DNA from 3 places in the Aciduricibacillus chroicocephali genome. Region 3 is predicted to be linked to each of the others. Evidence: riboswitches for the same ligand, from Rfam matches in the RefSeq annotation. Region 3 holds a riboswitch; each other region holds the start of a gene.
The links. Region 3 has a riboswitch for thiamine pyrophosphate ahead of thiC (phosphomethylpyrimidine synthase ThiC). Riboswitches for the same ligand answer to the same signal wherever they lie in the genome.
Positions count from the first base shown of each region.

Region 1: it holds a riboswitch for thiamine pyrophosphate, as region 3 does, so the genes downstream of both, tenA (thiaminase II) here and thiC (phosphomethylpyrimidine synthase ThiC) in region 3, are expected to answer to the same signal.
Region 2: it holds a riboswitch for thiamine pyrophosphate, as region 3 does, so the genes downstream of both, thiW (energy coupling factor transporter S component ThiW) here and thiC (phosphomethylpyrimidine synthase ThiC) in region 3, are expected to answer to the same signal.

Region 1 is NZ_CP129113.1:1,963,390-1,968,142, forward strand. It holds gene QR721_RS10250 (chemotaxis protein) at 1-384, opposite strand, end outside; gene QR721_RS10255 (helix-turn-helix domain-containing protein) at 1,003-1,323, shown strand; TPP riboswitch at 1,842-1,944, shown strand; gene tenA (thiaminase II) at 2,104-2,805, shown strand; gene QR721_RS10265 (thiamine phosphate synthase) at 2,808-3,452, shown strand; gene QR721_RS10270 (thiazole biosynthesis adenylyltransferase ThiF) at 3,507-4,571, shown strand; gene QR721_RS10275 (trypsin-like peptidase domain-containing protein) at 4,732-4,753, shown strand, end outside.
Region 2 is NZ_CP129113.1:964,431-969,183, reverse strand. It holds gene QR721_RS05085 (AAA family ATPase) at 1-570, opposite strand, end outside; gene QR721_RS05080 (exonuclease SbcCD subunit D) at 567-1,757, opposite strand; TPP riboswitch at 1,963-2,065, shown strand; gene thiW (energy coupling factor transporter S component ThiW) at 2,148-2,657, shown strand; gene thiD (bifunctional hydroxymethylpyrimidine kinase/phosphomethylpyrimidine kinase) at 2,664-3,461, shown strand; gene thiM (hydroxyethylthiazole kinase) at 3,467-4,252, shown strand; gene thiE (thiamine phosphate synthase) at 4,242-4,753, shown strand, end outside.
Region 3 is NZ_CP129113.1:840,417-845,169, forward strand. It holds gene proB (glutamate 5-kinase) at 1-515, shown strand, start outside; gene QR721_RS04405 (glutamate-5-semialdehyde dehydrogenase) at 537-1,799, shown strand; TPP riboswitch at 1,912-2,027, shown strand; gene thiC (phosphomethylpyrimidine synthase ThiC) at 2,180-3,925, shown strand; gene QR721_RS04415 (YczE/YyaS/YitT family protein) at 4,019-4,645, shown strand.

The DNA of each region.
Region 1 (4,753 bases), 1.1 Mb from region 3:
AATCGTGTATGCTTGCTGCCCTGCAGAAAGCTCATCAGGCTTTTCAATTTGTTCCCAAGATATCCGGTGGATTCTTGAAACGCTGTGAACATGGAATGCCACTTTAAGCTGGTTCAGTTCTGCAATGATCAACTTGTCCTTCTCAGGATTATCTGATGGAGGAAGGTTGAGAACTCTTGCAAGGTCGATTACCGGGATAATCTCTTCACGCAAACGAATAACACCTTCCACATTCGGATGAGCATTCGGTGTATCCGTGATCGGCAAAGGAACAATGATTTCCCGTACCTTCAACACATTAATTCCAAATGATCCAGAACCAACATGGAATGTCACCACTTCTAATTCATTTGTACCGCTCTCCAACAAAATATCATTTTGCATAAAATCTCCTCCAAATCACGGTATACGCACATTCCTGCGCTTAACAGGTGATAATACACCTAGTATAACAGGTAATTTTTCCTATTTCCATAGCGACTGCAATGATTGTATCTGTTGATGTTTTATTATCGGCAGATTGAGCCCGCTTTGTAAGCTGTCTGCAAATAATATTCAGCTGCAAACACAGTTCGTTACTACATTTGCTGGTTTCCGACTTTTCTTTTGAGGATAAAGCTTTATTTTGTTGAATATTGCCCAGGAAATAATCGAATGCTGAATTCCTCTGCCACTATTCGACTGGCAGGAGTCATATCTGTCCTAATCGATGTAAACGGACCATATTGTTCACATTGATACAAGTGCTTAGGAACAAGCATTTTTCTAACAGTCCCACCTATGTATTATTAATATATAAGCATAACGACAACCTTTACTTGCTGAACGACTAACACCCTAACAAATTTTAGGGAAAAAGATTGGGATAGTAACTTAAAACAGGTGGAATTTTTGGTTAATTATCCTTATTATTAAAATATATTATTTTTTTATTTGAGCACTTATTATATTTCATTTTCAAAATCTTCATTACACTATCCTGTACTGAAAGGTGTGGACACCATGAATGATTTGTTCAAAGAGAACGAATTGGAAGTACTTCATGAAATCGGCAAACGATTGAAATCTTTTCGAAAGTCTTGCGGCTTTACACAAGAAATGCTTGCTTCAAAGGCAGGATTTTCTCGCTCCTATTATTCCGACATTGAAACAGGCAAACGGAATATTTCAATATTGAACCTTTGCAAATTGACTATTGCATTGGATATATCCTTAAGCGATCTTTTGCTACCAACTAAAGAATATGCAGCTCAGAATGAGTTGGAAAAAGGACATGTTATAGATCCCTTGAAGCAAGCTTCAGTGGGTAACATACTTCTATAGCTATCATTTTGCTTTATGAATGTCCTGAATGAGTGTTTCACCGCTTTCCTTTAAAAAACAATTCACAGTCTCTAATCGTTCTGCACGGACACGTTATACTTTATTCGTAGCTTACAATGAAATATTTTGACCATAACGCGTCAGCTTACTGAGCTTTTAAAAAAACATACAGGGGCTTGGGGCTGTGCGTTATGGCATTCCTCAACATATACCAGAAACCCGCTACCCCTCATAACGCTTTTTTCTTACGTTTAAGCGAGGCAATTACTATTTCAACACTCCTATTACAGAGATATGCACTTATACAACTCTTCGATGACATGTTTGCCATTACAGAAGAAGCATAATATTTTACCTTGGCTTTTTTGATTTGCTTTTGTTCAGGTTTACAATAAGAACCATGTATAATATATATAATCCTATGAGACTACTGCCATTTCCTAAAAGATGATGCTGTACCCTTGTTTGCCTTTCAACTGCCGATATGGTTTACTGGAATTGAATAGAATCGTGTATATGCGAGGCACTGGGGGAGCATTATTTGCTGAGAAAGAACTTGGTTCTTGACCCTTTGAACCTGATCTAGTTCATACTAGCGTAGGAAAGTGGCTCCAAATCTCAACTGCATCATGACCGTTTCGTATGAAGCGTCAGAGCGTGGCACCTCCAAATGCTGTTGGTCTTTGCCACTCTTCTCCCTTCATCTCCCGCTTTCGCCAATTATGCATGTCACGCATTCTATAACACTCTTTAAAATAATTAAAAGGCGGAGATTTTTTCATGGCGAAATTCAGCGAACGGCTCTGGAAAACAGTTGAACCTGTATGGCGTTCCTATCTTCAGCACCCTTTTGTTAAAGGAATCGGTGATGGATCCCTCGACAAAGAGAAATTCAAGCACTACATGAAACAGGATTACATTTATTTAATTGAATATTCACGCATTTTTGCGCTTGGTGCAGCAAAAGCAAATGATTTGGAAACAATGACAGCGTTTGCAAATCTGCTGCATGGCACACTGACAGTAGAAATGGATCTGCACCGAGAATATGCAGCTGAGCTCGGCATCTCAAACGAAGAGTTGGAAAACACTGAACCGGCAGCTTCAATGACATCTTATACAAGCTATATGCTCAACAAGAGCCAGCTAGGTGGTGTTGAGAATGCAGCTGCTTCAGTTCTCGCTTGTGCTTGGAGCTATCAATTCATAGGTGAATCGCTCGCTGCAATACCAGGAGCAACAGAACATGAATTTTACGGCAAATGGGTTAAAATGTATTCATCCCAGCAATTCAAAGAGCTTACCCTGCAATGTATTGATCTTATTGATAAAATGGCTGAAGGCAAATCTGATTCAGACCTTGCAATCCTTGAGGATATCGTTGTCAAGACAAGCTACTTCGAGTACATGTTCTGGGAAATGGCAGAAAACAAGGAAATGTGGCCGGTTGCAGCTACTGCCGACTATGCAACGACAAGATAGACTTGAATCTTGTAAACAGGCAGCATTCCGGAGGTGCTACGCTTCTGAAAAAAGAACTTCATATTATATCTGATATTATATTTGATGAGCATGACTTCATTGAAACAACGAAAGAAATTCATCCTTTTATCACTGCTGTCCATCTCAGGGTCAAGGCATGGTCGGCACATAAATTGTACACCTTGGTTGAACGCCTCACTGAAAAAGGGATTCCTGGCAATAAGATCTATATCAATGATCGTGTTGATGTAGCAATTGCTGCTGGCACAGGCGGTGTACAGCTCAATTATCGAAGCCTTCCTGTTAGTAAAGTAAGAGAAGCCTTCCCTTCTATCCGTGTCGGGAAGACGATTCACACTATTGATGAAGCAAAATTGGCTGAATCAGAAGGTGCCGACTATATAATGTTCGGCAAAATTTTTGAGGAAGTTGCTTCATTGGATGCACATGAACAAGGTTTCGAAAAACTCAAAGAGCTGTACGAAGCAGTTAACCTCCCAATTATTGCTTATGGTGGTATTACAGCACGCAATATTGAAAGTGTTCTTCCTTACGCTTCTGGCATTGCAGTAGAGTCAAGCACTTGGCAAGCCGTCGACCGGCCTGTTATGATCAAGCAATTTTATAATTTGCTAATGCCTGATTGACCTGTGCCAACTTATAGAATACTTTCAAACTAGATACAAAAGGTGGAAATCGGCATGGCAGACAAAATAACAAATATGAAAAACTCTGATTCTGCAGCGAATGACCGTTATTCGCGGCAGATTCTTTTTTCTCCAATTGGTAAAGCAGGACAAGAGGAAATTGCTCGAAAACATGTCCTAATTATCGGAGTTGGTGCACTTGGCACGTCGAATGCTGAAATCCTGCTGAGGTCCGGAGTTGGCGAAATGACCATTGTCGATCGGGATTATATCGAATTTAGCAATCTTCAACGACAGCAGCTGTTTACAGAGCAGAATGCCATTGACCGAACCCCCAAAACCGTCGCAGCGAAAGAACGCCTTTTGAAAATTAGGTCATCGGCTACCATTCATGCGCATATCATGGATGTGAATCCTGAAACGATTGATTCCCTTACCGAAAACGTTGATTTGATTATTGATGCAACAGACAACTTTGAGACGAGAATGATCATTAATGATATTTCTCAAAAGAAGGGTATTCCTTGGATTTATGGAGCTTGCGTGGCCAGCTATGGAATCAGCATGACGATTATTCCTGGTGAAACACCATGTTTGCATTGTCTTATGGAAACTGTACCGTCAGCAGGTGCTGCAACATGCGATACAGCAGGCATCATCGCACCAGCTGTTCAAATGACTGTTGCTCATCAAAGCGCCGAAGCTTTGAAAATCCTTTCTGGCAACTTGAATGCATTACGCCGCAAACTCATATCATTTGATTTATGGAATAATGAGTATGCACAGGTCGGCGTGAGCAAAGCACGCAAAGAAGACTGCCCTTCCTGCGGCTCCCATCCTTCCTATCCATTTTTACAGTGGGAAAACCAAACGAAGACTGCTGTTCTTTGCGGCCGCAATACTGTACAGATCAGGCCTGGGACCAACCATCCTCCGAATCTTGAAAATTTTAAGGAACAGATTGAGAGACTTGGCATCCCTTATGAAGCCAATCCGTTTCTCATCTCATTCACCGTTGACTCATTCAGGATCGTTCTGTTCAAAGATGGCCGTGCTCTTATCCACGGTACAAAGGATATTAGTAAGGCCAAAACATTGTATCATCGGTTTATCGGGTAATCGCTCAGGGAATAATGATGCAAGCAACCTAGCAACCTTATTTATTTGTCAAGTGTTGCATTTTGGTAACATTTTGTAGAAGATTGCAATGATTCTATTTCAAACTTGGTGATGGATGCTATAATACAAGCGATCCATTTCCTAAGAAGGGTGGGAAAATATGCGTTTCCCAAATCAGCTAA
Region 2 (4,753 bases), 120 kb from region 3:
AATTTCATTGAGATGATTGTATTTGGAAGTCTTGAATAATTGCCGTAAAATACTCTGCTTATTCTCTGCATCGGACGTGAGCAGCTTGCGAAATTCTCCTTGCGGCAGCATGACAATCTGTTTGAACTGTTTTTCTGTCAGTCCAATGATATCTTCAACTTTTTTATCGATCTCCGAAACTATTTGCCTGTCAACTGCAGGGATTTCTTTTTCATCTCTGATCTCAAAGAATTCATACCGCTCACCCGTTTTTGTTTTGTTCCCCAGCTTGACGTGGCCAGGCTGGCGCAGAATCCGATAAGTCCTGCCTCCAAGTTCAAAAAGGAGCTCTGCTGAAGTATGAACCTCATCATCGGCAAAGTCGCTTCGCATCAGGCGGCTTTCCCCTCTATCAGAACCGCTTGCACTTCCAAAAAGAGCAAAACAAATTCCATCAAATATAGTTGTTTTGCCCGCTCCTGTATTACCTGAGATAACATAAAGTCTGTTATCCCCAAGCTCTCGAAAATCAATTATTTCTGTATTTTTATACGGCCCGAATGCCGTCAGTTTCAATGTTAATGGTCTCATTTCGATTCAGCCCCCGCCTTGCGTACCATAACCGTTTCTCTTTCTTCATGAAGCCACTCATCGAGAATCTCTTTAAATAGATCCACAGTTCTGTCTGAAGGTTCATTTCCTTGCACTTCCTTATAAAAAGCTTCGAATCTCTCCATATCGGACATTTCGCTTCTTTTCTTAGCTGAGACCGTTTTGTCACCATTTGCCGAAGTGCTTAAATTGACTCTTTCAACATGCAAACAATTTGGATAGACAGAGCGAATCCTTTCCATTGGTGAAAGAATTGGCATTTCATCAAGCAGTCTGACAAAAACGTAGTCATCACAAATTGGTTGTTTCAGCAGATCATCCATTTTAGCTTCAACAATACGCAGATCACGGCGCGCTTCAAGCAATCTCTTTTCGACTTCTGTGTTTCCATCACCATCAATTTCAACAACGTAATAGCCTTTTTTATGTGTAGCTTCGGATGCTGAGTATTTAAGTATTGAGCCTGCATATCGAATTGTTTCATTTAATACATGATGTGCTTGGTGCAGGTGGCCGAGAGCCGTATAGTTGAAATCAACAAAATGGTGAGCACTTACATGCTCAGCTCCGCCTACAGAAAGGGGACGTTCTGAATCACTAGTATTTTCTTCCGGCTCTCCATGTGGCGTTACAAAAGCATGCCCTACGAAAACATTGCGCGCTTTATCTGACATGGAAGAATAAATCGTCTCACAGATCTTTTTCATTGCATCATCATGAGTACGAATTTCTTCATCTTCAAAGGCAGCTCTGACAACACTAGGATCACAATAAGGAACAAGATGAAAATGAACTTCACCGAATTCGTCCTTCATCACTACTGGCTCTCTCTCTTTTTGGAACTGACCGACGATATGGAAACCATTCTGCTCCATGATTGTACTGCCAAAATGGAGCCTGCTTGGACTGTCATGATTTCCTGCAACGGCAATAACAGGTATTTTCAAATCCAATACAATTTTGTCGAGCACTTCATTCAGAAGTTGCACAGCCTCTGTCGGAGGCACTGCCCTGTCATAGAGGTCACCAGCAATAATAATTGCATCAGGACGTTCATTTGCAGCATCCTCTACGAAACGATCCAATATGTAACGTTGGTCTTCTGTCATATAAAGACCCTGAACAAGTTTGCCAAGATGCCAATCTGCTGTATGAAAAAATTTCATTTGTATTACCTCTCTTTTTTATTAATAGCAAGGAAATTTAGATGAAGTGTTTGAAAGAATTATAATAGATCTAAGGAGGAAATTGCTGAGGATGAATCTATCATAGCAGATACACAAAATCGGAGCAAGCGTTCGTACTATTCTGATTATAGTTTGTTTTTGGTTCATGCCTATGTTATGCTATGGCTGATTAATGAATAAACTATCAAGCTACTAGGGGTGCCCACTATAAAGGCTGAGAGGATACATCCAACCCTTAAGAACCTGATCTGGCTCATACCAGCGGAGGGAAGTAGATGCGGATTTAATTCCGTTCAATTTCGCATACCCTCAAAAGCCGGTTTCAGCTGAAACCGGCTTTTTTATATGAATATGAAAGGATTTTGCCATTTGAAAAGAGTAAATGTAATGGCAGCCCTTGCTGCTCTTATCGCAATCGGTACACTCTGCTCTCAGTTTCTCTGGTTCCCTGCCGGCATTGCAAAAGCATATCCAGTCCAGCATGCAGTGAATGTCATCGCCGCCATCCTGTTCGGCCCCGGTCCTGCTGTTTTGGCAGCTTTCGTAATGGCCCTTGTACGCAATATGCTTGGAATTGGTTCTCTGCTCGCTTTTCCAGGAGGAATGATTGGCGCTTTATTCGCGGGTATCCTGTTCCGATTAAGCGGCCGTCCTTCTTTTGCAGCCATAGGAGAAATTATTGGAACAGGTATTGTTGCCTCATTAGTTGCTATTCCATTCGCGAAATTTTTTATGCATACATCTTTTGGTGTTTTTTTCTTCATGCCATCTTTTCTTATAAGCAGTATTTCTGGAGCGATAATCGGGCTCTTTCTTACTGTCAGACTTCGAAAAAATGTTTTTTCTACAAGTAGACTGACCCAATTCAAAAAGAGGTGAATTTGAATGAAAAACGTAAATTGTACATTAACAATTGCAGGTACTGACCCAACTGGCGGTGCTGGGATTCAAGCAGATTTAAAAACCTTTCAGGAATTAAGAACGTACGGCATGACCGTCATTACTTCTGTTTTGGCTCAGAATACAACTGGTGTACAAAAAGTACTCCACCAGCCAATTGATTTGATTGAAAGTCAGATTAACTCTGTTATCTCTGATATTCCTGTCGATGCTTTCAAAACAGGCATGATTGCCAACCTGGAAATGATGGAACTCCTTGAGAGGAAAATTCCTGAAATCGGTGTTCCCTATGTGATGGACCCTGTAATGGTCGCTACAAGCGGTGATTCATTGATCCATGAAGATGCACGTACTTTCCTCCGTGACAGACTTATGCCCTTCGCTAAAATTGTAACACCAAACATTCCAGAAGCAGAGAGTCTTATAGGCGTTGAAATAAAAACTCTTGATGATATGAAAGATGCAGCGGCAGCAATTGTAAGCCGTTATGGAGCACAATCAGCTCTCGTCAAAGGCGGGCACTTAAATGATCAGGCGGCAGATGTACTGTTTGATGGCAAAACAATGCACACTTTCACTTCCGAAAGAATCAACACGAAAAACACTCACGGTACAGGTTGCACCCTCTCTGCGGCGATAACAGCATATCTTGCAAAAGGCCTTTCACTATATGAGGCGGTAGAACTGTCGAAAAAATATATTACAGAAGCCATTCGTTATTCCTTTAATATCGGTAAAGGCAATGGGCCGACGAATCATTGGGCTCCTCGGATTGAAGGTTGAAGATCATGGAACAGAAAATACTCGATCAAGTACGAGCTCATACACCTCTAATTCATCATCTAACAAATCAAGTCGTAATGAATTTTAGTGCCAATGGCCTTCTCTCTTTTGGAGGCACGCCCATAATGGCGAAGTACATTGAATCTGCACCAGAAATCACAACAAAATCCAATGCTGTCCTGCTCAATATGGGTACGCTAACCCGTATAGACATAGAAACATATGTGAAGACAGGCCAAACTGCAAATGAATTAGGGATACCTGTAGTCTTTGATCCCGTTGGAATTGCTGGTTCAGTATTCAATAAAGAAGCAGGAAAAACAATACTAGATAATGTAAAAATGGATGTTATTAAAGGCAATGCCGGAGAGATGGCATATCTTGCCGATATTCCTTGGCAAACACGCGGAGTAGATGCTATTGGCAGTGGCGATGCGGAAAAAGTAGCACTTACTGTTGCCAAGAAATATGGAACAGCAGCAGTTGTAACTGGAGAGATCGACTATATTGCTGTGGGGAAAGATACTTTTAAGAACCGTACAGGCCACCCTCTTTTGGAAAAAATAACGGGCGGTGGTTGTCTGTTAGGTTCCATTATTGCAGCCTGCCTTACTGTTAAAGCAGATACAATTAAAAAAATTGGCACTGCTGTTGCTTTTTACGGTTTGGCAGCTCAACATGCTGCAAATCACCCTCAAGTGCATGGTCCCGGTACATTCCTTCCATATTTTATAGACGCACTTTCATATGATATTCTTGATATGAAGGAGGGATTCTCTAATGATATTTGACAGAAAACAGCTCCGCAAATATTTTGTCATGGGAAGCCAGAACTGTGTACGGGCACCAGGCATGTTACTAGAAGAAGCTGCCCGTTCAGGGATTACCGCATTTCAATTCCGCGAAAAAGGTCCTGGTTCAGTTTTTGGTGGTGACAAAATAAGACTTGGCAAAAGATTTCGTGATATATGTAAACGTTATAATATCCCTTTTATTATCAACGACGATATTGAACTCATTGATTTCCTTGAAGCAGATGGCATCCATCTTGGTCAGCAGGATGCAAAAGCTGATGAGATTCGTGCCAAATATCCAGACTTAATTATCGGTCTCTCTGTCTCCAATATGGAAGAAGCGAAATCACCTCAAATTGAATACGCCGACTATCTCGGTGCAGGTCCTGTATTCTGGACTGCGACAAAGGTAGATGCAAAGCAGGCAACAGGTGTTGAATGGATCGAGCAGCTCCGCGTCCTTTATCCTGACAAACCGATTGTCGGTATCGGTGGTAT
Region 3 (4,753 bases):
CGGATGAACTTCTTCAAATGGCCACAAGTGAAGGTTCTAGTGTTGGTACCGGGGGAATGAAATCGAAACTGTTTGCTGCCAAGACGGCATTGGCTCTCGGTGTTAAGGCCTTTATTGGTAGTGGAAAAGGTGAGGACAAACTTCTTGATATTCTCAAGGGCAACGGGGACGGTACGTATGTCGGGCAGAACGTCCTGATTCCAGTTAACAATACGAAACAATGGATTTGGATCCACTCGGATGTGTCCGGAAAAATCTATATCGATGACGGTGCGGAACGAGCACTTCTTGACAAGGGAAGTAGTCTTCTGCCGGCTGGAATCTATGATTTCAAAGGAACTTTTGAGAAGGGTGATATAGTCGATGTCTACGGTAAGAGCGGTCTTCTTGGCCGAGGTGAGGTCCGATGCTCTTCCGAAGAACTGACTCAGGCGATGGGCAAGCGGACAGATGAGCTTGTTCTGCATCTGATCGAAGTCATTCATAGGGATGAATGGGTGCAAGCGATTCACTAATCAGAAGGGGGAATATTCATTATGACAAATGTGCAAACGAATGAAGTCAGGGAAAAAGGTGCGCTAGGTAAACGCGCAAGCTTTATTCTGAATGGCAAAACGACAGAAGAAAAAAATGAAGCACTTGCCAAGATTGCTGACCAGTTGATCAAAGATCAGGCTGCAATTATTGAAGAGAATAAGAAAGATTTGATTTCGGGAGAAGAAAAAGGCCTTCCAACGTCAACGCTTGATCGAATCATGCTTGATGAGAAGCGTATTGCGGATATCGCCGAAGCTGTTCGTCTCTTGATTCAACTCGAAGATCCTATTGGAGAAACTTTGGAATCCATTGAGAAAGAAAATGGACTGCGTATTTTTAAAAAGCGTGTGCCGCTCGGTGTTGTTGGTATGATTTATGAAGCACGCCCAAATGTAACAGTCGATGCAGCAACACTTTGCCTGAAAACAGGAAACGCGGTCATTTTGCGCGGTAGTTCCTCTGCAAAGTATTCCAATATGGCACTTGTGAAATCGATTCAGACAGCATTAGCTGAGACATCCATCCCTGTAGATTCAGTTCAGCTCATTGAAGATACGTCTCGCGAAACAGCTAAGGAACTATTCGACATGAAGGAATATCTTGATGTGCTCATTCCGCGTGGTGGTAAGAACCTTATCGACCTTGTTGTTCGTGAAGCGACTGTTCCAGTATTGGAAACAGGAGCAGGTAACTGTCATCTTTATATTGATGAAACTGCTGAATATGAAATGGCTGAAAATGTTGCCATTAATGCAAAAACACAGCGTCCATCTGTTTGTAACGCGATTGAAGGTCTCGTCATTCATAAAGATTGGGTCAAGGAACATGGCGCTAAACTTTTGAACGCCTTGAAATCTCATGGTGTACAGGTTCATGCAGATGAAGCGGCACATTCTGTCTTCCCGGAAGCAATCGTTGCGACTGAAGAGGATTGGGGCACAGAATATCTGGATATGGAGCTTTCCGTCAAAACAGTTTTCGATGTTGAAGAAGCGATCGAACATATTAACAAATATGGCACGAAGCATTCAGAAGGAATCATTACGAACAATCAGGAAAATGCTGAGAAATTTATGAGCAGTGTTGATGCGACTACTGTATATCATAATGCGTCCACACGTTTCACTGATGGTTCGGAATTCGGTTATGGAGCGGAAATCGGCATCAGTACACAGAAGCTTCATGCTCGCGGACCAATGGGTCTTCCTGCTTTGACATCCACTAAATATTACGTATTTGGCGAAGGCCAGATCCGTTCATAATTAATGAATTGGGAGCTTGGATTTATTACAGGCTCTCTTTTTGTATGATTTTTCCTGAATTTCATTTACCTGATGTATAATCTATGCTATGGTAGAGCTAACTGAATGATAAACATTCTGCTGGGGGTGCCCGTGAGCCGGGCTGAGAGGGACATAGCGTTTGAAATGTCTCAACTCTTGGAACCTGATCTAGTTTGTACTAGCGTAGGGAAGTGGAGCACGGTATTGCCAATGGTGTCTTTCTTAAGGGGACATTTATCGATTTTGCATGCCATAAAGTGTATATTTCCACAGGTTCCGTTGATTCGTCAATGGAACCTGTTTTATTTTCCATCAGATCAGGTTCAATCAACGATTCTCATATTTGGAGGGATTAGACGATGAACCAGGTAAATGAAGAAAAGATCGAATTCAGGAAGCAGTTTCCGAATAGCCGGAAAGTATATGTAAAAGGAAGCCGAGAGGATATTCGAGTGCCGTTCCGGGAAATCTCACTTTCAGATACAGTGACGGATTACATGACAATGAAGAACGCACCGATCCGTGTCTATGATACAAGTGGTCCGTATACAGATGACGAGGCTGTTATCGACATACATAAAGGAATAAGCAGACAGCGTGAAAAATGGATTGAAGAACGCGGAGACACAGAGCTGTATGAAGGGCGGAAAGTGAGACCTGAGGATAATGGCGGGAAGGAAGTCGTCTTTTTCCAGAATGAGTTCAAGCATCGTCCGCGCCGGGCAAAAGCGGGCAGAAATGTTACGCAAATGCATTATGCAAGGAAAGGAATCATTACCCCAGAGATGGAATTCATCGCTATTCGTGAGCAGCTTGATCCTGAAATTGTCAGGGAGGAAGTAGCGGCAGGTCGAGCTATTATTCCATGCAATATTAATCATCCGGAGAGCGAGCCGATGATCATCGGCAAACGTTTCCACGTGAAGATTAATGCCAATATCGGAAACTCCGCTGTCAGTTCATCTATTGAAGAAGAAGTAGAGAAAATGACATGGGCCACACATTGGGGAGCGGACAATATTATGGATCTCTCTACTGGCAAAAATATTCATGCGACACGGGAATTCATTATTCGCAACTCACCTGTTCCAGTCGGGACAGTTCCAATTTATCAGGCACTGGAAAAAGTGAATGGAATTGCGGAAGATCTCACTTGGGAAGTCTACCGTGACACGTTGATAGAGCAGGCAGAACAGGGCGTGGATTACTTCACGATCCATGCTGGAGTGCTCCTCCGTTATGTTCCGATGACAGTCGGCAGAACGACAGGCATTGTATCAAGAGGCGGTTCAATTCTAGCTCAGTGGTGCCTTGCCCATCATGAGGAAAATTTCCTTTACGAGCATTTTGAAGACATCTGCAAAATTTTGAATCAATATGATATTTCCGTCTCTCTTGGGGATGGCTTGCGCCCAGGTTCAATCGCTGATGCGAATGATGAGGCGCAATTTGCAGAGCTTGACACATTGGGAGAACTGACAAAGATTGCGTGGAAACATGATGTACAAGTGATGATTGAGGGGCCTGGCCATATTCCGCTCCATAAGATAAAAGAGAATGTTGATAAAGAGATGGAGATTTGTCAGGAAGCACCGTTTTATACGCTTGGGCCATTGGCAACTGATATTGCTCCAGGGTATGATCACATAACTTCGGCAATTGGGGCGGCTACAATCGCTATGTATGGAACGGCGATGCTTTGCTATGTGACACCAAAGGAGCACCTTGGACTGCCTAATAAGAATGATGTGAGGGAAGGGGTCATTGCGTATAAGATTGCAGCACATGCGGCTGATCTTGCAAAGGGTCATCCTGGAGCGCAAGTTCGAGATGATGCTCTTTCTAAAGCGAGGTTCGAATTCCGATGGCACGACCAGTTTAATCTGTCTCTTGATCCGGAGCGGGCACTCAGCTACCATGATGAGACGCTGCCTGCGGAGGCTGCAAAAGTCGCTCATTTTTGCTCCATGTGCGGTCCGAAGTTCTGCTCCATGAAAATTTCACATAATTTGCGTAAGGATATGAAAAAACAGAAAGAGATGGAGCAGGGAATGCAGGAAATGGCTGAGCAATTTGTCGCCAAAGGAAGTGAAATTTATTGGTAGAGTAAGTGACATATGCTGGAGAATTTCTGAAATAATCCTTTGCTGAATGTGATATTCTTATAGGAGTAAGTTTCAGAAAGTAGGGTTATGTGCATGCTATTGGCAAAACGACTCGGTTTCTTCATGTTAGGGCTGATTCTGTTCAGTCTGGGCATCGCGCAAGCCGTTCAGATTCAATATCTCGGCATTCATCCTTGGGAAGTTCTGCATGTCGGGCTTTATGAAAAGTTTGGCCTCTCAATCGGAACATGGTCCATTATCATAGGGATTGGTCTTATATTCATAACACTTATTCTTGACAGGCGTTATATCAATATTGGCACTTTCCTTAATGTATTTCTTGTAGGCTGGGCTGTTGATTTGTGGCTTTGGCTGAACTTTCTTCCAAAAGGCGGGAATCTTATCGTTGATGTTGTAATAATGCTTTGCAGTATGGCTCTTATGGGAGTCGGAGGAGGCATGAACAACGCCGCAAGGATTGGATCTGGTCCCCGAGACGGATTCATGCTTTCAATTTCGGATAAGACAGGCATCTCAATTAGAAAAGTAAGGATTACCATGGAGACGAGTGTTTTCGTGCTTGGGATTATGATTGGCGGCCCAGTGTTTCTTTTTACTTTCCTCTATACATTTGTCCAGAGCCCGATATTCCAATTTGCGTATGAGCGGACGACTGTTTGGCTCATAAAGGATAACTATGAGGAAGCTTCAGCAGTATGAATATAGGGTTGTTCCCAAGTTCAATTGGGAACAACCCTTTTACTTACTTTGGAAATTCGCCAATAACATCTTGAAGCCATACCCAGGTGAGAATCATTGCGATAATGA